Regions from separate parts of the Paenibacillus sp. DRB1-1 genome, predicted to be linked through region 2. Evidence: riboswitches for the same ligand, from Rfam matches in the RefSeq annotation. Region 2 holds a riboswitch; each other region holds the start of a gene.
What was found. A riboswitch is a leader RNA that binds a small molecule or an ion and turns the genes downstream of it on or off. The one in region 2 is predicted to bind cyclic di-AMP.
Positions count from the first base shown of each region.

Region 1: another riboswitch for cyclic di-AMP. It lies ahead of ACQW03_RS23930 (3D domain-containing protein); the one in region 2 lies ahead of ACQW03_RS04775 (hypothetical protein).
Region 3: another riboswitch for cyclic di-AMP. It lies ahead of ACQW03_RS11045 (3D domain-containing protein); the one in region 2 lies ahead of ACQW03_RS04775 (hypothetical protein).
Region 4: another riboswitch for cyclic di-AMP. It lies ahead of ACQW03_RS10635 (C40 family peptidase); the one in region 2 lies ahead of ACQW03_RS04775 (hypothetical protein).

Region 1 is NZ_JBODQH010000001.1:5,315,243-5,320,109, reverse strand. Features, by position in the region: gene ACQW03_RS23940 (NADH:flavin oxidoreductase/NADH oxidase) at 1-819, opposite strand, end outside; gene ACQW03_RS23935 (polysaccharide deacetylase family protein) at 1,125-1,931, shown strand; gene ACQW03_RS23930 (3D domain-containing protein) at 2,130-2,798, opposite strand; cyclic di-AMP (ydaO/yuaA leader) riboswitch at 2,805-2,973, opposite strand; gene ACQW03_RS23925 (IS3 family transposase) at 3,215-4,096, opposite strand; gene ACQW03_RS23920 (transposase) at 4,105-4,401, opposite strand; gene ACQW03_RS23915 (amino acid ABC transporter ATP-binding protein) at 4,513-4,867, opposite strand, start outside.
Region 2 is NZ_JBODQH010000001.1:1,062,979-1,067,845, forward strand. Features, by position in the region: gene kdpA (potassium-transporting ATPase subunit KdpA) at 1-982, opposite strand, end outside; gene ACQW03_RS04770 (potassium-transporting ATPase subunit F) at 1,134-1,211, opposite strand; gene ACQW03_RS04775 (hypothetical protein) at 1,395-1,790, opposite strand; cyclic di-AMP (ydaO/yuaA leader) riboswitch at 1,906-2,078, opposite strand; gene ACQW03_RS04780 (glutathione peroxidase) at 2,545-3,030, shown strand; tRNA gene ACQW03_RS04785 (tRNA-Leu) at 3,177-3,259, opposite strand; gene ACQW03_RS04790 (urease accessory protein UreF) at 3,523-4,260, shown strand; gene ACQW03_RS04795 (hypothetical protein) at 4,557-4,805, shown strand.
Region 3 is NZ_JBODQH010000001.1:2,502,718-2,507,584, reverse strand. Features, by position in the region: gene ACQW03_RS11055 (HD domain-containing protein) at 1-1,184, shown strand, start outside; gene ACQW03_RS11050 (TatD family hydrolase) at 1,227-1,997, shown strand; cyclic di-AMP (ydaO/yuaA leader) riboswitch at 2,199-2,481, shown strand; gene ACQW03_RS11045 (3D domain-containing protein) at 2,753-3,901, shown strand; gene rnmV (ribonuclease M5) at 4,048-4,593, shown strand; gene rsmA (16S rRNA (adenine(1518)-N(6)/adenine(1519)-N(6))-dimethyltransferase RsmA) at 4,601-4,867, shown strand, end outside.
Region 4 is NZ_JBODQH010000001.1:2,394,614-2,399,480, reverse strand. Features, by position in the region: gene motA (flagellar motor stator protein MotA) at 1-519, opposite strand, end outside; gene ACQW03_RS10650 (hypothetical protein) at 707-1,000, shown strand; gene ACQW03_RS10645 (4a-hydroxytetrahydrobiopterin dehydratase) at 1,118-1,417, shown strand; gene ACQW03_RS10640 (GNAT family N-acetyltransferase) at 1,496-2,002, opposite strand; gene ACQW03_RS10635 (C40 family peptidase) at 2,306-2,806, opposite strand; cyclic di-AMP (ydaO/yuaA leader) riboswitch at 2,812-2,949, opposite strand; gene ACQW03_RS10630 (hypothetical protein) at 3,227-4,054, opposite strand; gene ACQW03_RS10625 (M1 family metallopeptidase) at 4,066-4,867, opposite strand, start outside.

The sequences.
Region 1 (4,867 bases), 4.3 Mb from region 2:
GGTATGAGCCAAATCCACCTGATAGCCGGCACGCGCAGACGGGCCTCCACCAGAACCAATCGGACCCTCACCACCAGAAGAGATATGGAAAATGTCCACACCCGCATCACGATATCGTTCCCCTACGCCTGTTATGTATTCCACATTATATCCATCTTCGACGTATTCTTTGGCGGATATCCGCATAAGCACAGGCATATCAGCAGGAAGAACCTCTTTAACAGCATGTATGACCTCAACACCGAACAGTGACAAATCCTGCCCATATTCATCTTCTCTGGCATTTGTTAAAGGGGAATGAAATTGATGGATCAGATAGCCGTGAGCGCCATGTATCTCGACCGTGTCAAAACCTGCTTCCACCGCGCGGCGCGCGCCTTCTTTGTATGCCTGAACCAGTTCCCTGACTTCAGCCGTCTTTAAGGCGTGGGGCTCTTTAAAGCGTTCGCTAAAAGGAATCGAGGACGGACCCACAGGTTGCTCAGCATCTTCAGCCTTGCGTCCAGCGTGGCCTAGTTGAATGCCAATTTTGGCACCATACTTGTGGACTTCCTCTACAATCTTACGATATGCAGGAATATGTTCGTCACTCCAAATACCCAAATCACGATCTGTAATACGTCCATCTGGATGGACCGCTGTCATTTCCACAATAATAAGTCCAGTGCCTCCTACTGCCCGGCTCACATAATGGACATGATGCCAATCCGTTGGATTTCCGTCCTTGGCCTCCACGCTGTATTGGCACATCGGGGGCATAACAATCCGATTTTTTAAAGAAAGCCCCTTTAATTGATAAGGAGTAAACAAGTCGGTCACTTTTATCCATCCTTCCTTCAATTCCATGTCTGTATAATTATGAATTGCATCCCCATTATACACCAGCTGTCACGGTATACCGAATTCGTTGTAAGGCTAAAACTTGCGAAAATGCTCCTGTTTCCGGTCATGTTTAAGAGAATATGTACGTTTAGCTCCATCATCTTCATTGATAATCGTTTCATCGTGGACTTCTTTCCAGTCGTTGATGAGCCGAACTTGGTAACCAGCATATTTTTAATAGGACAGGTACATAATAGTCGAGAGCACCACTAGGTACCACTGCACGGAAAGGGGGGATACATATGCCGTACAGGGGAGTGTTGCCATGCTTGGCACTGTTACTAGCATTTTCAAGTTTACCCGTTCACGCGGATGCGCCTCCCAACATCGGAACGCCCCATCCCAAGGAAGCAGCTGTTGCTTCTTCTGTACAACAGAGCACAGATCGAGCAACTCCTACATTAGCAATGCTGCGAAAAAAACATGCGGACATTTTTAAAATGTGCGGCCCACACACCCGCCAAATTGCCTTAACCTTTGATGATGTGCCCGATTCTAGGTATACGCCGCAGGTTTTGGACGTATTACACGCCAATGGCATCAAAGCCACCTTTTTTATCGTCGGTCACCGTGCGGAAAAGCATCCGGGGATCATACGCCGTATTATCCGTGAAGGCCATGCTATAGGAAACCATTCCTATACTCATCCGGATTTTAGGAAGGCCACACCAGAACGCTTTCGCAACCAGATTACAAAAACAGAACGTATTTTACAAGCCAGCGCAGGTATTCGCCCCAAGTTGATTCGTCCACCCTACGGTGAAATCACGGAGCCTCAAATCCAATGGGCACGTCGTCATGGCTACATGATTGTCAATTGGAATGTAGACTCTCTCGACTGGAAGGGACTAAGTAAAACACAAATTCAGCGCAATGTGATCCCAGCTACCGGGCCTGGCTCTATTATTTTAATGCACGCAGGTGGAGGTCAAAGCTCCAACTTGCAAGGCACTGTCCAAGCTCTGCCGGGTCTAATTCACTCTCTAAAAGCTAAGGGCTACAAATTTGTGACAGTCCCTCGGCTACTCCACACATCGGAACGGAAATAACCATATGTTTAGGATTGAGCTACAAGCTAAAGCAACGTAAAAAGGCTGTCTTACCAGCAGAAGTTTTCTGCTCGTCAAGACAGCCTTTTTTACGGATAGGACCTGATAAGAGTCCGACCTAGTTATATATGGTAGGATACAGGCATTAAGTTTACATAGTATATATTATGTTTAATTAAACCGTATATACGTACAATGCTATTTATCAATAACGTATAGCTTCACATTTTGAAATCCAAAGTCGTTCACAAATGATTTGTTGCCAGGAATAAAGATATCAATCCGTTTTCCTGTAATGGCGCTGCCCTGATCGCGAGCGACAGCTACAAAAGAATGATCCGGCAAACCTGGGTGGGAATAGCCTGTAACCAGCACTTTCGTGCCCATCGGAATGACGTTCGGGTCTACCGCAATTGTACCTAGTTTAAGCGGATTGCCGTAGTAGTCCACTGCTCCCCATTTACCATTCTCATCGGCTGCGGCAGAATACGCAGAAGCCTTAACGTCAACTATTTTGCTATAGTTAAATGTTTTGCCCCACGCTTGAATCGTTGGCCCCTCATTCACTGGTGCTTTCTCCGTAATAAGCTGCGGCTTCGAATCCGAAGCTGCCTTCACACTTTTTTCACCAGGTACCTTAATTTGCAGACCTGCATATATATTGTTGGAGGCAATGTTTGGGTTCGCCTTCGTCAGCTCGTCCACTGATACTCCATAACGTTGAGCAAGCAAAAAGAAGGTATCACCATCTTTGGCAGTATGAAGCGAAGCAGCATCCGCTACTCCAGCTGTCTGTGCCAGACCTGCAATGGCTGCGGCAAGCACCGCAAATTTCATGGTTTTTCCAATATGTTTTAGATGTTTCAAAGATATGTACCTCCTCTGTTATGCCTGCGAAGTTAGCTGTCGGATTCGGACTCAGAAGAAGCCCTATGCTTGTGCAATTCACCCCTAGGCATATTCCATATCGTCTTATGACGTATCGGAAAGAATGCCGTTGTTACGTCCCCCGCACTTCCCATAGTTTGGGCCCAGCATTCAGCGTTTGTCATAACCGCATGCTGTCCCGGTAAGTTTTGGCTTACTGCATAATATCACAATTTTGTAACCTTATCCGCATGAAAATGTTGGGAACCTTGAACATCATACTATACTCGTTACAATTTTGTCACCAAGAAATCGATATTTGTTACGAAAATATGGGGAAATGGTGACAAAAAAAGAAAAAGCCCTCCGTCAATGAAGTGAACCCTGTCAAGTAGACAGCTATCAAAAAGCAATAATTAAGCAGCCTGAGTCCTGTATTCATAAGGAGTCAGGTTGTTTAGTTTCTCTTGAAAGCGTTCATGGTTGTAGAAATGGATATACTTTTGAACAGCATGCTCCACCTGTTGAGCTGAATGGAAGGCGTGGAGATAGAAACACTCGGTTTTAAAATGACTGAAGAAGTTTTCTATACATGCATTGTCCCAGCAGTTCCCTTTTCGGGACATGCTGGCCTGTATTCCGTATCGCTTGAGCAGGTTGGTATATTGGCGAGAGGTATATTGAAATCCTTGGTCGCTATGCAGTAGAACACCTCGCGCATCCTGTCGCTTCCTTGCCTTTTTCACTGTATCCAACACCAGGCTCAAATCGTTTCTGCGGCTGATCTGGTAGGCAACAATTTCGTTGTTAAAAAGATCCTGAATCGCGGAAAGGTAGAGCCTCTGTCCATTGAATATGAGGTAAGTGATGTCTGTTACCCACTTTTGATTCAACTGGTCGGCCTTAAATTCCCGGTTTAGATGATTGCCAGAAATGACATAGGCTTCTTTCTTGCCGTAGTAAGGTCTCTTCCTACGAATGATCGCCTTGATTCCTAGTTCACCCATAAGTCTCCGTACACGCTTATGATTTATATGTATGCCATAGATTCGATTCAACCAAACCTTCACCCTGCGGTAGCCGTATATTCCTTTCAATTTCTCGTAACAAGCCATGATTTTTAGCTTCATGGTTTCATCTTCCCGCTGTTTTTGTGAAACGAACATCTTTCGCTTTATCCATTTATAAAAGCCGCTTTTGGATACTCCGGCCAGTTCACATAGTAGTACGATGCTATGTCCCTTACTAAGCAATTCTTGGATCACCGCAAACTTTTTACTCTTGGGTACAGCCTCCATTCCTCCTTTCACATCTGCAAGAGCTTTTTTAGCATTTCATTTTCTGCTTCAAGGCGTTTCAGCTTGACCTCCGGATCTTCGGGGCGTGTTCGAGGTCTGCCGATGCCAGGCCCTTTTGCTTTGCCTCGTTTTTCCTCTAGACCTTTCATTCCCTCGGCTTTGAAGTGTCTCACCCATCGGCGAACCAGCGAAGCGTCAATCTCCATTTCTCGTGCCACGTTTTTATATCCGATTCCCTTGTTGAGGTACAGATCCACTGTCTTTTTCTTGAAGCTCACATCGTAAGTTTTTCTTATTACTCCCATAGAAAAATCCCCTCCATAATAGACAGATTAGTCGGCTTGCTCTTTTCTGTCTACTATGAGGGGATCATATCACAAACGGAGGGCTTTTTTATAGCTCATATCAGCACTTTCTTACAATACTTTGGCAAGAAAATCACGGGTGCGATCATGGCTTGGAGTACCAAATACCTGCTCTGGTGTACCTTGCTCTACAATTTTACCGTTATCCATAAAGATGATTCGATCGCCTACCTCACGGGCAAAGCCCATTTCATGCGTCACGATTACCATGGTCATGCCGCCTTCGGCGAGCTTCTTCATTACATCCAGAACCTCTCCAACCATTTCAGGGTCCAATGCAGAAGTCGGCTCATCGAACAGCATTACGTGCGGCTGCATGGCCAAAGCACGCGCAATCGCAATACGTTGCTTCTGACCTCCGGATAGCTGGTTCGGAAAGGTATTCTTCTTATCCTCAAGCCCTACG
Region 2 (4,867 bases):
AACGAACCTCTTTCCCTTCCATGCTTCCTTGAGAAGCATCCACACCCAGTGTCTGGATTAACGGATTACCTGTCTTTTCAGACACATACGTAATGGATAGAAAAATTAGAAACAATACCATCATGGAGCTAAAAATAATCCAGCCCTGTTTACGATTACGGGCAAACAATCCAAAGGTATACGGCAATGAAGCCGGCATTACCCACATTGCCAAAATTTCCAGCACGTTCGTCCAAGGACTTGGATTTTCAAAAGGATGCGCAGAGTTAGCTCCCGCATAACCGCCCCCGTTTGTCCCCAAATGCTTGATGGACTCCAGAGAAGCAATGGGTCCCATAGAAATCTGCTGCTGTGTTCCGCTCAGTGTCGTAAGATCCGCCGTAGGCTGTAGCGTCTGTGGTACCTTCAATCCAACCAGCACCAGCGTAAGCACAAAGGCCAGCGGCAGGAAAATTCTTATAATGGCTTTAATAAAATCTTGAAAGAAATTGCCCATCCCTTCACCGCGCCGCGTCAATCCCCTCATAAAAGCCGCAGCAACCGCAAAACCGGAAGCAGCCGAAGTGAACATCATCATCGTGACGAACGCCATCTGTGTCAGATACGTAAGCCCGCTTTCTCCGCTATAATGTTGGAGATTCGTATTCGTCATAAAGCTGATTACCGTATTAAAAGCTAGTGATGCTTCCATATTACTGTTTCCCGCAGGATTACCGGGAAGCATTCCCTGTATACGCAACAGCAAGTAGCTGATCGCCACAAGCACGACATTCGTTGCAATGAAACTCATAACATACGTAGTCCAACGCATGCTCTCCAGCTTCTTCAATCCTACTATCTTATAAATCAGCTTTTCTGTTCCGCCAAAAATCCGATCCGTCCGATTGGGTTCATTCGAGAATACATGATACATATAAGTGCCCACTGGCTTTACCAAGAGCAGCAATATGACGATCACAATTCCAATTTGAAGCAGCTCCATCCTTTATTCCTCCTTCAAAATGCTCCTGCGTTTGGAACAACAGACCTGCTTCCAGAGCACCAATTGTGTGCACACGTTTGCGAAAACCCGCTACCTATGATGCTTAATATTCAGATCTGTTGTTCCCGCCCGCTCTATCCCCTATAGCTGACTAGAACTTTTCAGGGTTCAGGAGTGCGTAGATTAAATACATAAACACAATAGCCGTAAGCCCAAGTATAACGATCATCCTCTTCGTCCTCCTTTAGAGGTCTGCGCATCACACCAGCGTACAAACAGCAGTATCACTCCATAACTCACAGCCATGACGAGCAACATGTATATATCCATCATGATTATACCCTCCGTATCGGTCCTCAGATCGCCATTCTTATTTGATCATAAAATCATAAAACAACTATGTTATAAGTGCTTATCCGTTCAGCAGAAAACCCACCTCTCCGTTCAATGTGTAGATCACATGATCCGCTCCCAATCCCCGATAAATTCCTTGTGGATTACAGCCGTGCGTAATAACATAGATCGATTCCGATGTTAGCGGCCGACATATTTGCAGGAAACGGCAAGTTAGATTCAAGCTGTTCTCGAACAAATACACACTACCAATTTCTTTTTTTGGAAAATTCCATTTTCCTGCTTGCATAGTATTGATGCGGACAATGTGCTCCACACCCATTTTTTTGAGCTGTCGTTCCTCCTGGGCGCTATTCGTCAGAACTGCAAACGCCAATTTTTTGAAAATAAGCAATTTCACAAAACTTCTGCCCGCTTCATTCGGTGCAGTGACAATAATTAACCGACCTTCCATCAGTAGCTCCTCTCCCGGTATAAAAAGACAACAAAAAGAAGCCGAAGGAAAAAGGCTTTCCTCCGGCTTCTTACATATCCATGATAAAATAAACCATGGCTGCACACGGCGGTTTGTTGCCTCTCCCTGTACGCTTACGAGGTTAGCTGTCGGATTCGGACGTGAGAGTCGCCCTATTTCTGGCACTTGACCGGAAAATTCACCCCATGAGACACACGGCTTCCGAAGCCGTACAGTCTCGATTGGTTCCCCCGCTTTTGCAACTGCAAAATTCAGCGCTATAGACATTTCGTTGTTGCTTCATTCAAGTTAATTTGAAATTACGTCTTGAATCATACACCCGCGCATGGAAGACTGTAAAGCTCAACTGCGGGGTTATAAATCGGCCTTTAGAGCCTAGGATATTAATAATAGCGCTTACAATACTACTATGCTTATCACAGCTCCTTCAATCTCTGTTTTTCATCCCTTTTCAAAAATGACAAGCATGTCAATATTGGCGTAGGGTAGGGCGTTTTTGGCCTTTTTTTGTAAAAAGAGAAGAAAATACGCTATATGTACCAGCTAAACACCGATTGAACCCGCTTTTATAAGAAGAAACACCTTAATTCGCTCCATTTGCGGTGCGATTTACTGTTTTGAACAAAATACGATTTTACAGCGGCTAAAGGCTTGATACAGCTTTTCAAAACTTGCAACCTCGCTTTTAATTGCTTACAATTTAATTGCTGAATATTGAATAAGGAGAGATACTATGACCGTTTATGAATATGATGCGCAAACCCTGCAAGGGAAACAAATTCCGTTATCCACATATGAAGGGAACGTTCTGCTTATCGTGAACACTGCCAGCAAATGTGGGTTAACCCCCCAATACAAAGCGCTACAAGAGCTATATGACCAGTACCATGAACAGGGGCTCGAAATTTTGGGATTCCCCAGCAACCAATTTGCCAAACAAGAGCCAGGTTCCAGCGAGGAGATTTCCGAGTTTTGCCAGATCAATTATGGTGTTACCTTTCCGATGTTCGCCAAGACAGATGTCAATGGCGATCAAGCGCACCCCTTATTTCGCTACTTGACCCAAACTGCTCCGGGGGTATTAGGGTCTAAAGCGATCAAATGGAATTTTACTAAATTCTTAATTACACGAGAAGGTAACGTATTTAAGCGCTATGCACCGCAAACCACTCCAGATAAGCTGGCGGGAGATATAGAGCAGCTTTTGCAGCAAAACTGACATCCTTCTTTATCACAGTTAATAAATGACCTATTGTCTACCGTTGCTTCTGTGGCTAAAGGATATAACGAAAAATGCTTAACAAAAAAAGCATCCCTTCACGTAAACCGTGTCAGGATGCTTTTTTAACTGAGTCTTGCATATAATGCGGTCGAGAGGACTCGAACCTCCACGGGCGTACGCCCACTACCCCCTCAAGATAGCGTGTCTGCCATTCCACCACGACCGCAAATCATAATGTAATGAGGCAACAGATTTATTATACTCTCTCATCAACTATTTGTAAACAAAAACATAATAATTATTTTATATGTTATTTTAACTAACATATATGAGCGATAAGAATATTTAATTTGACACAAAAGCTATTTAAATGTAAATATATATTACATATATTTCGAATACAGTTTGTTTCCCCAAAGTAAAGAGTTAAATAACATAACATAAGGATTCACTTCGAGGAGGCGAACCACCTTGCATAAAGGCAACCGTTTGCTGAACTATGCATTATTGTTGGACCCTTCCCTACCTGTTGGTGGCTTCACCCGTTTTAACGGACTGGAGAAACTATTCCGTAACGGACATTTGAACAGTCTACAAGACCTGGAACATTACATGCTGGATGATTTGTATCCTCAATTTACAACCGTTGACGGCATGGCTATCAAAAGTCTGTATGTCGCCATCCAGCAGAATGACAGTTGGCGGATCGCCCTCATTGATAAGATGCTGCATACCCAACGTCCCTCCTGGCAGCATGTGAAGGAGTTTCGTCTATCCGGCCAGCGTCTGCTCAAGCTCGCTAAGGCTCTTTATCCTTGGCTTGAATTTGACCAGTTGGAATCCATACTCATTCAATACAATGCGATTGGCACACTCGCTACCGTTCACACCTGGATTAACTTCCTCCTCGGAAACGATGTAGAACAGACCGTTCACGGCTATCTTAGCGCAGCGGTGTCCTCCTGTGTGGAAGATGCCTTCAAATTACTCAATCCTCCTTATGAGGAAAAGAACCCTCTTATGGAGCGTATGACAAGCGAGCTGCTCTCCGCCTGGAAGAAGCTTAACGAGCCTGAGCCAACTGCATTCCAGCGTCGCCTTCTTCACAGACATTGGTCCAGCTCCTACATCACTCTACCTCTTTATACGAGCCATAATAGCCAATCGGATGAACCTAGACTGTTTTCCTCCTCAGGTCTATTCAAACGCCTTCCTGCATCCCCCTGATGCGTCGTTTCGCCAATGTGGTCACAACACCAAAAACACTCTGTCCCTTTCCTCAGGTGGCAGAGTGTTTTTGGTCCACATATAATCGCAATTCACACCATTGGCAGACTCTAGACGGATTATCAGAACCACCTAGCACTTAATTAAGTAATTAATTCAACAAAATGACGCATTTGCGATTGTAAAAACACGTATAAAAGTGTATCATAGTGTTAGATGGTTAATTCTAACATGTTTACTGATGATTATTATAACACACCAATTATTCCGCAAGAATCCGTAAGGGGCGATTTCTCTTGAACAACAAAATGCCTGTCACCTCCTTCGGGTGGGCCATCAAACAACGGCTTGTCGAACTTCGACTGGATCAGAAAACATTTTGTGAGACACACAATATTCCGCCTTCACGCTTGTCCAATCTGATTCACGGCACCCGCAAAGCACAAAGGTACAGAAAACAAGTTGCTGCAATTCTGAACATCGACGATAACGATTATAAGGAGGCACCGCACTCTAAACCTAACAAGCATTCCAGTTACATATAGGTCATTCCATATCACCAAGAAACCAAATAAACCCGTAAAGCGAACCCCTCCAGTTCGTTTAC
Region 3 (4,867 bases), 1.4 Mb from region 2:
AGTTCCAACGTTTACGGCGCATACGGCAGTTAGGCACATCGTATCTTACGTTTCATGGAGCGGAGCATAGCCGTTTTTCACATTCATTGGGCGTATATGAGATTACGAGACGTATTATTTCTCAATTTGAACGTGGAGATTTCCTAGATTGGCCGAAGGAGGAAAGGCTGGTTGCGCTGTGTGCAGCTCTATTGCATGATGTGGGGCATGGCCCATTTTCTCATTCAATTGAGGAAGCCTTTCATATGAACCATGAGGATTGGACATGCCGCATTGTACTGGGAGACACAAAGATCAACGCTGTGCTACGGCAAGTCGACGACAAGCTTCCAAAAAAGGTGGCTGCGGTTATAGCCAAAACGTATGATAAGCCGATTGTTGTCAACTTGGTAACCAGTCCGCTAGATGCTGACCGTATGGATTATTTGTTGCGGGATGCTCATTCGACAGGTGTCAACTACGGCACGATTGATTTGGATCGTATTTTACGACTGCTGCGTCCTCATAATGGTAGAATTGTTGTAAAGGAATCAGGCATGCATGCAGTAGAAGATTATTTAATGTCACGCTATCAGATGTATTGGCAAATTTATTTTCATCCTGTAACACGCAGCTCGGAAATCCTTTTACGTAAAATTTTCAAGCGAGCAAAGGAATTGTTTAAAAACGGATATGAGTTTGGTTTTCTGCTGGACCCGCTACCGGATCTGTTGAAAGGAGAGCTTACAGTAGAGCAATATCTGATGCTCGACGAGTCATTAATCCAGACCGTATTTAGCCAGTGGAAACGAGAAAAGGACGATATTTTAAGCGATTTGAGCAGCCGTTTTATGGACCGTAGATTGTATAAATATGTAGAGATTGAAAATATGGATACAGATACCATTGACAGTATTAGAGAAGCTTTGAAAGAGGCTGGTTTGCACCCTGAATATGATTTTGAAATTGATTTTCCGACAGATCTTCCTTATGATGTGTTTCGGCAGGGTGGCTCGACGGACAACCAGATTTTACTGCTTGGACGTCAGGGCGAGGTGAGTGAAATATCCGAAGTTTCGGAAATTGTGCGCTCAATAAGTGGTATTCACCGAGGAAAATATCATATGTATTTTCCCCAGAATAAATTGAACGCGGTAAAAGACAGGCTTCCTGCCGAAATAAGGAATTATTTTGTCAAAGAATAGACAACTATATAGAAATGTAAGTAAAAAAAGGAGATGTAAACCTTGGATTTATTCGACACTCATACTCACTTGGATGCGCCACAATTTGACGAAGATCGTGAAGAAGTTATAGCACGTGCTGTCGAATCAGGAGTAACACGGATGATCAATATCGGATTTAATCGTGAGACGATTCCATCCACCATGAAATTGGCCGAGACGTATGATTTTATTTATGCGGCAGTTGGATGGCATCCGCAGGATGCTATTACAATGCAGGAGGGCGATCTAGAATGGATTGCATCGTTATGCAGTCATAAGAAGGTTGTAGCCATCGGTGAGATCGGTCTGGATTATTATTGGGATACTTCACCGAAGGATGTTCAGCATCGGGTGTTTCGAAATCAAATTGGTCTGGCTCGTGAGCTCAAAATGCCCATTGTTATCCATAACCGGGATGCGCATGAAGATATTGTTAGGATTTTGCGCGAGGAAAAAGCGAGTGAGATTGGCGGAGTCATGCACTCCTTTTCGGGTAGCTGGGAGACTGCCAAAATGGTGCTGGATATGGGATTTCACCTTTCCTTCGGTGGTCCAATAACGTTCAAAAATGCCAAGCAGCCAAAAGAGGTGCTCGCACAGGTGCCGCTGGATCGTCTACTCATTGAAACGGACGCTCCCTACCTGACGCCGCATCCGTTCCGCGGGAAGCGAAATGAGTCCGCACATGTGAGACTGGTAGCAGAGGCCGCAGCCCAAATCAAGGGAATTACAGTGGAGGAATTAGTGTCAATAACGACCCAAAATGCCTTGGAACGATTTGACATTCAATGAAAAAGTGAAGAAATCGATCAAAATAAAGAGATAGACGAAGCTAATCATGAATTTGTTGCAGGAAACTCGAGAATATTACAATATTTTAACCGAATATTTTAAAAAATGTACTTGAAACCTGCTTTACAACATGCATAGAAACAAGATATCATCTTTTCAGTGAATTGTTGTTTGAATGTAAACATCAACAAGTCATTTCATGAACCAGTCTCGCTGAGTCCCTTTTACAGGGAACGGGGGAACCGATATGGCTTACAGTACGTCCGGCGTATGTGCAAGAAGGGAACGTCTCTTCCGCCAGCCGGCTCGACCGAAATTCTTTTCCAGGATGGGATTGAATAGGTGGAGGAGCCGTATTTCGATTTCTTTCTGGGTCTTCGGGGTGAATGTGAAGGCGACCGCCATGAGCGGTTGACCCAAGCTAGGGCGACTCTCTACGTCCGAACCCGACAGCTAACCCCGTAAGCGTAACAAGAGAGAAGCCATCTCGTGCATGAGTTTTCCCGCATATTCACACATGCCGGAAGCCACGAAAGAGCTCTCTAGTCTCTTTCTCTGGCTTTTTTTGTTGTGAATAAAAGAAAATCTGTCATCATACTGTGGTTAAACAGGGGAGGACAGCATGCCGCGAAGACGGGTACATGGTGCAGGACAGTCGCAGTTTGGGCTTGTCTTGTAGAAAATCTGTTATAGTCACGTCAAATCTCAACTATGTCTTACTCCAGACGGCGGGCTATGTAAGGAGGACGGAGGAAATGGGCATTTTCCAAAAAGAGGAGACCCATGAGTCACGCTCATCCAGCATGTCTTACGTATTGCGTTGGAAGCAAGAGAATGTGCGCCAGGCTGCCTTGGTTGCTATTTTTCTAATCGCGCTAACGATTATGATTTCAATTCTGATGTACACGCAATCTAAAAAACAAGTCTTTTTTGTCATCGATGGCAAGGCATCTGCGGTAGAAACCCGGGAATCCAAGCTTCAAGATTTGCTGAGCGAGCATTCCATTTCACTTCAGCCGCATGATACAGTTTCCATGCCGCTAAATGGAGCAGTACAGGATGGGGATCGCGTAGTCATTAAACGTGCCAATCAAGTTAAAGTATCTTCAGGCAATGAGACGAAAAAGCTGTACACAACAGAAAATACAGTAGAAGGTGCCATTCGTACCTCGGGCTATAAATTATCCTCAACGGATAAAGTTTATCCTGCGTTGGATGCCTCTGTTTCGTCTAACATGGACATAAAAATCGTCCGTGTGAAGAAACAGCAGGTCGAACAGAAAAAACAGGTGCCTTATCAGGTCATCAAAACGGCCGATCCGAGTCTTTATAAAGGCGATAATCGGGTCATTCAAAGCGGCAAATCGGGTGTGGTAGTCCAGCACGTTCAAAAGGTATACCATGATGGAAAGTTGGTATCCAAACAGCTGGTAAACAAGGAAGTTGCACAGAATCGTGTGGATAAGGTCATTGCTGTAGGAACGAAGAAAAAACCGGTCGTTCTTGCTGCTTCCGTCGGTCCCAATGATGCGGTTAAGGCAACAATGGTTAGTTCGGGCAGTGCTGTCCGTAAAGCAGGCGTAAATTTTAAATATAGCAAAGTTTTACAAAATGTCTCCATGACGGCGTATTCCTCACAGGAGCCAGGGATCGGTACACGTACTGCATCCGGCGCACGTGTCACGGAAGGACGCACCATCGCTGTCGATCCGAGTGTAATCCCAATCGGCTGGTGGGTCTATATCGAAGGGGTGGGCTTCCGCCGTGCGGAGGATACCGGTGGCGCGATTAAAGGTCACAAAATCGATGTGTATTATGAGAGTTTAAGCCGAGCCAACCAATTTGGTCGTAAGCACGGTAAAACCGTATATGTTATCGGACCCGTAAAGCCTGAAATCAACTAAAACAGGTTGTGTATGTTGAGGGCAATGCGATAGTATTAACAACATAGTTATGCCATGCTAAGAAGAGGATATCCTCTTCTTATTTTGTTTTCAAAAGCAGGGAAAGATAAATATAGCTTGCTTTGTAGCAGTGGAGGGAAACGCAAATGATCAAGGAAGTGATCGTGGTAGAGGGCCGGGATGATACGGTGGCCATTCGCCGCGCTGTTGAAGCGGATACGATAGAAACTGGCGGCTCAGCCATTAATAAAATGACGCTGCGTAAAATTGCATTGGCGCAGGAGCGGCGGGGGGTCATCATTTTAACCGATCCTGATCATGCAGGGGAGCGCATCCGTAAGATTATCGCTTCCAAGGTGCCTGGCTGCAAGCAGGCCTTTATACCCGAGGCAGAAGCGACGCGCAAAGGAGATATTGGCGTGGAGAATGCCTCACCGGAAGCGATCAGACACGCTCTTGCACGGGTCCATACGACAGTGGAAGGCGCCGACCCGCTGATTGAGTGGGCGGACCTGATTGATGCTGGACTCATCACCCATCCCAATGCTGCTGCACGCCGTATGGCCTTAGGGAATGTGCTGGGTATTGGTTATTGTAACGGAAAGCAGCTACATAAACGGCTCTCTGTATTTCAGATCAGCCGCGAGGAATTTGCCGGGGCGCTGGCACAAATTGAAAGTGAAGGATTGTGATATCTATATGACAGGGATTCAAGATATAGCAACACCGCGGCGTACGAAGGACATTATTCAACGGCACGGTTTTTCGTTCAAAAAGAGTTTGGGACAAAATTTCCTGATTGATCAGAATATTCTCAATAAGATTGTAAATGCTGCCGGATTGGATGAGACAAAGGGCGCACTTGAAATCGGTCCTGGGATTGGTGCTTTGACCGAGAAGCTGGCCCAATCGGCCAAGGCAGTTACCGCTGTCGAGATTGACCAGCGGCTGCTGCCAATTCTCGAA
Region 4 (4,867 bases), 1.3 Mb from region 2:
GTCGGCCAGAGCGGCGATCAGACCTACAACCGCACCGAGTACCCCGAGCGTTGGAGCGTACATACCAGCTTGAGAGAAGATCAGCGCGCCAGAGCGATGTCGATCTTCGGTAGCATTGATATCCTCCATCAGAACGTCCCGTACGAATTCCTGATCATTTCCGTCAATAATCATTCGCATGCCGCCACGCATAAAGGGATCGTCGATTTCCTCTACCTTAGATTCCAAGGCGAGCAGACCTTCACGACGGGTAATGGATGCCCACTCGGTAAACGTACCGATGAGTTCTTTGCGGTCTAACAGTTTTTGTTCGGTGAAAATAACCTTGAACAGCTTCGGAATCCGTTTGATTTCTGCCATCGGGAAGGCCATAAATATACTCGCTGCCGTTCCGACGAAAATAATCATGTAAGCAGCGGGATTATTGACCAGATTGACGACCGGAGCGCCTTTTAAGATCATCCCGACGACCAGTGACATAATCCCGAGCACAAGTCCGATAATGGTTGAAATTTGCATGATACACCTCATCCATGAGAATAGATTTTGAATCCTTTCATGCCGCCGGGGTCGTCCTTGCCCCAAGCGCGTCATTACAAGACGGATTATAGTATTTATCGACAAAACTCTCTTTTTTGTTAAGTGCGAATTTCCGGTATAATAAGGTGATTATGTATTGAATGGCGGAACCATTGGAGGAAATGGCATGGGAGTAAAGCATGGGCGTGAGTATGAACAAATTTTGAACGATTTGACAGAGGCTGTGGGACGCATCCCAGACAGCTACGAATTTTTCGAGATGGAAGTAGAAGATTGGGACAGGCTGGACCCGGCGGGACGCCAGGAAGTCAATGAAGCTTTGGCAGAAGACTTATTCTATGCACTGGGTACAGAGCCCATAATCACTGTAGGCAGTGGCGTTGTGATCTATGAGCCGGAGCACCATCGTATCTATGTACTCATTGGAGACGAGGAGCTGACGTCAGTACCTTTGATTTGAGGTCCGTCTTATGGATTTATCAACGGGGCCGTGGTAATATGTACACCAATATATCGTAGTTTTGGCCGTATTTAAGCGGTCGAAAGGCTTCCGTATAAACGGGGAGGAGTTCGTAACATGCCTTTTACACAAGAAGAGATTGAAGCACATCTGGAGAAACTGGAGGGCTGGGAACTGGAGGAAGGACGTTGGATCGTTCGGAAATATAATTTTTCCAGTTTTATGAAAGGGATTGCATTCGTGGATGAAGTTGCCGCTATATCTGAAGCATTCAATCATCATCCATTTATTACGATTGATTACAAGACCGTGACTCTGCGTTTGACCTCTTGGGACGACGGCGGTATTATGGCCGTGGATATTAAGGAAGCCCAACAATATAATGAAGCTTTTGAAAAAATGCGCAGCAGTCATTGAGCTTGTAATGATCGGTCGTATGATGATAAAAGCGCCTTCGCTATACAACATCGCGGTTGTATGCCGAAGGCGCTTTTATCATAGAACCTGGGTTTGGTGCTCGGGACGATATACCATACAATAAAACGGTTTTTTGCCATCGGGAGTCTGGCGTTCATAGGTATCTGTAAGCTCAAATCCAGCCGCCTTGTAAGCCCGGATAGCGCGATGATTCCAAGTAAGTACCTCTAGATCAATTTCATTCTTCGGGTTGCGTCGTTGGGCTTCCTCTGCAATGGCACGGACAAAATCAGCGCCTTTGCCATGTCCGCATCTTTCAGGATGCATTCCAAGACCTAGCCGGGTCACACCGATCATAGGGAAATATTGGGCAAATCCCGTCAGCTTATTCTCTTCATCCAGTACAGCAACATATTGCTCTTGGCGAAGCGTGGGACTTCCAAATTCGACTTCAAGCGCCTTCATTTGTTCCCAGGGGAGCCATCCGTATATATTATAAGGTGGATCATAGCGCCACTCACAGATTGCAGCCGCTTGATGCTCGTCCATCGGTACGATCCGATAGTTAGATATTGAGGCCGGCATGTGTTCCATCCTCCTTTTACAAGTACTTCAATCATTAACAACAGATTGTAGACAAGTTGCAGGGGAATGGCAAGCGTGTTTATTTCATACTCAAGTCGGGTATACATTCAATAAGAAGGATTTACTGCTCATATGCTCCCCCAGCGCTGACGGTAAAACCGACGATGTTCGCTAAAATTGAAACCTTTTGAGGCTTCAGTTCGTCAGTAATGATAATAATTGCTGATGTTGTGGACATAAAAAACCGCAATTCGATTCCGGCCAGAATCAAATTGCGGCTAGGGTTAGCTTGCTGTGCGTTAGTTATTCTACGTTGTCGTCATCAGGAATTTCTGAAGCTACAGAATGGTAAGCGTCTGTGCTCATAATTCTTTTTGCACCGACATAGCGGTTAGCGTAATAATTTTCGTTCAGTGAGCTAACTACTACACCACGTGAAGTCGAGGAGTGGGCAAATTTCCCTTCACCTACGAAGATACCTACATGGGAAATGCCTCTTCCTGTGGTGTTGAAGAACACCAGGTCTCCAGGTCTCATTTCATCGCGGGATACAGAAGATCCCATTTTGAATTGTGATCCAGATTGATGCGGAAGTTTAATTCCCAGTTTGTTGAATACATACATTGTGAAGCCGGAGCAATCGAATCCCTCGAGTGTAGTGCCTCCGCTTCTGTAGCTCGTTCCTTTGGCATCTTGAATGACCTGGTCCATCTTGGAGTCTGCATATGCACTGCCGCCACCGAATGTAAAAGATGTAAAGGCAATGGCAAGACCCATAGCTGCGATCGTTAGCTTCTTCTTCAAAAAAAATATACCCCTTCCAATGCCTGCGAGGTTAGCTTAAGGATTCGGTAGAAGGTTCCCCTATGACCACTCTGTTGCGAGATCAATTCACCCAAACTGGTTCCCCCGCTTCCTAGGTGCCAGGAATTAGGCTTAACTTAAGATGTGCACCTTGGAGAGCAGTATTCACAATAACGTTATTTTTGAGATAAAGGTTACAATAAAGATTACAAAGTTGTTACTATCAGTTCACTGCGATTATTGTAACAAAGACGGCTGGCTTTGGCAAATGTTTCATTGCAAAAAGTTACAAAAAAAAATCTGCTCCTAATGTCCAAGGAACAGATCTTGTTAACAGTATTCAGTTATGTGTCGTTTGCGCGGATATGAATCGAGATTTTTCGACAGACGGAAATGAAGTAAAAAACATAAAGGCAGGGCTTAACTTCTACTGGAGATATCGGTATGCCATAGTCTGTACTGCGAACTGATATGCCACAGCCTGACCAGACTAGTAACAAAATGATACGATTGCTGGAGAATGAGCGCCAGCATGCCAGTCCAAATCATCGCCACGGTGCCAAATAGACCGAAGACCAGCAGCACACAAGCACCGAGCAAAAGGGATACACCGACAGCTGGGAGGAGCTGGCGAAAGAAGGCGAGCAGGGACGATAGTATGGCGTGACCACCGACAGTCCCCAGTTGCATATACAGGATGCACTGCCGAATGAACCATCCGTAAGCCATCCACCCCATGGCATAGGGCAACAAATGCAGCAGGTAAGAGGGAGATTGAAGCGTTCCTGCTACAATAGGGTAGAGTCTCGGTACTACCCAAAAGGAGGGAAGCAGCAGCAGTCCCAACTCGATGGTGTAATACAACAGCGACGACATGCCATGGCGCTTCATACCCTTGAAAAAGGACAGGCTTTGCGGTTCAGTAGCATCGGTATGCAGGCTTTGATATATTCCGGCTCTAATGAAGGGAGTGATCAGTATACGTAGTACAGTCGCCCCTAGTAGTATCCACAAATACACATGTACTTCCCGGCTGTCCATCAGAGCAATCTGGCTCTCCATCCAAAACAAGGTCTGTCCCAGCTCGTTTTGACCCTGATCAGGATAACGGAGCAGTAGCGGGATAACGGCAGACTGCACCAACCGATAGAGAAACACCCCCCACAGTAGTCGATATAGAAATAAAATGATAACGATATAGAATCGTATGCGCACCAGCGCCCAGCCCTCTTTTATAACAGTCCGCATCTATAGACACCTCACCATGACAGACTTCCAAGCAGTGTTTCTAACAGCTTGGTTACACTTACATTCCAACGGGTTTGTTGCTTTTCGTCCAATTCGGCCTTTAGGCTATTGTTAATATGCTTGTTCTCCAGTGCAATGGTATATAAAGGATCAAGGGTTACATAGGAAACGGGAGAAGTACTTTTGATCCGAAAAGTTGTGCTTTTGCCCGCGCCGTCCCAAGCCTTGAATATCGTAGTACCATCCTTGAAGGTAAATTGGACAGGGATCTTGGGATAATCCGCCCCTTTTTTGCTGACCGTCACGACGGCTTCATATCCATTCTCCAGCTTGTGGTTCGTGATATGATCCACCGAAAAGTCCGCCATCTGGCCGTCATATACATACTGTTCAAAATAGTGGCTCCATGAGCGTCCGGTGACTCTCTCCACGATACGTTGAAAATCCTGGGAGGACGGATGCTTAAATCGGTACGTCTGGACGTAGGTCCGCATAATCCGATCCATTTTTTTCATACCCACCTGACGTTCAATGCCCCGTAGTACCAGCTTGCCTCGAGAGTAGGCATTTTGCGCGTACTCAGTAGCCGAGCCGTACTTCCATGACTCGCGGTTGAGCGGCTGTGGGGAGGCTACCTGTCCCGATTGTAATGGCAAGTTGGGGCTAAGCCCATATTCTTGCTCCATAAGCCGCTCCTCTGCATAGGAGGTGAAGCCTTCATCCAGCCACGGCTCCTCAAATTCGTTATTGGCTACCATTCCGTAGAAATATTGATGTCCAATCTCATGAACTAATGTTCGTTCCAGACTATAG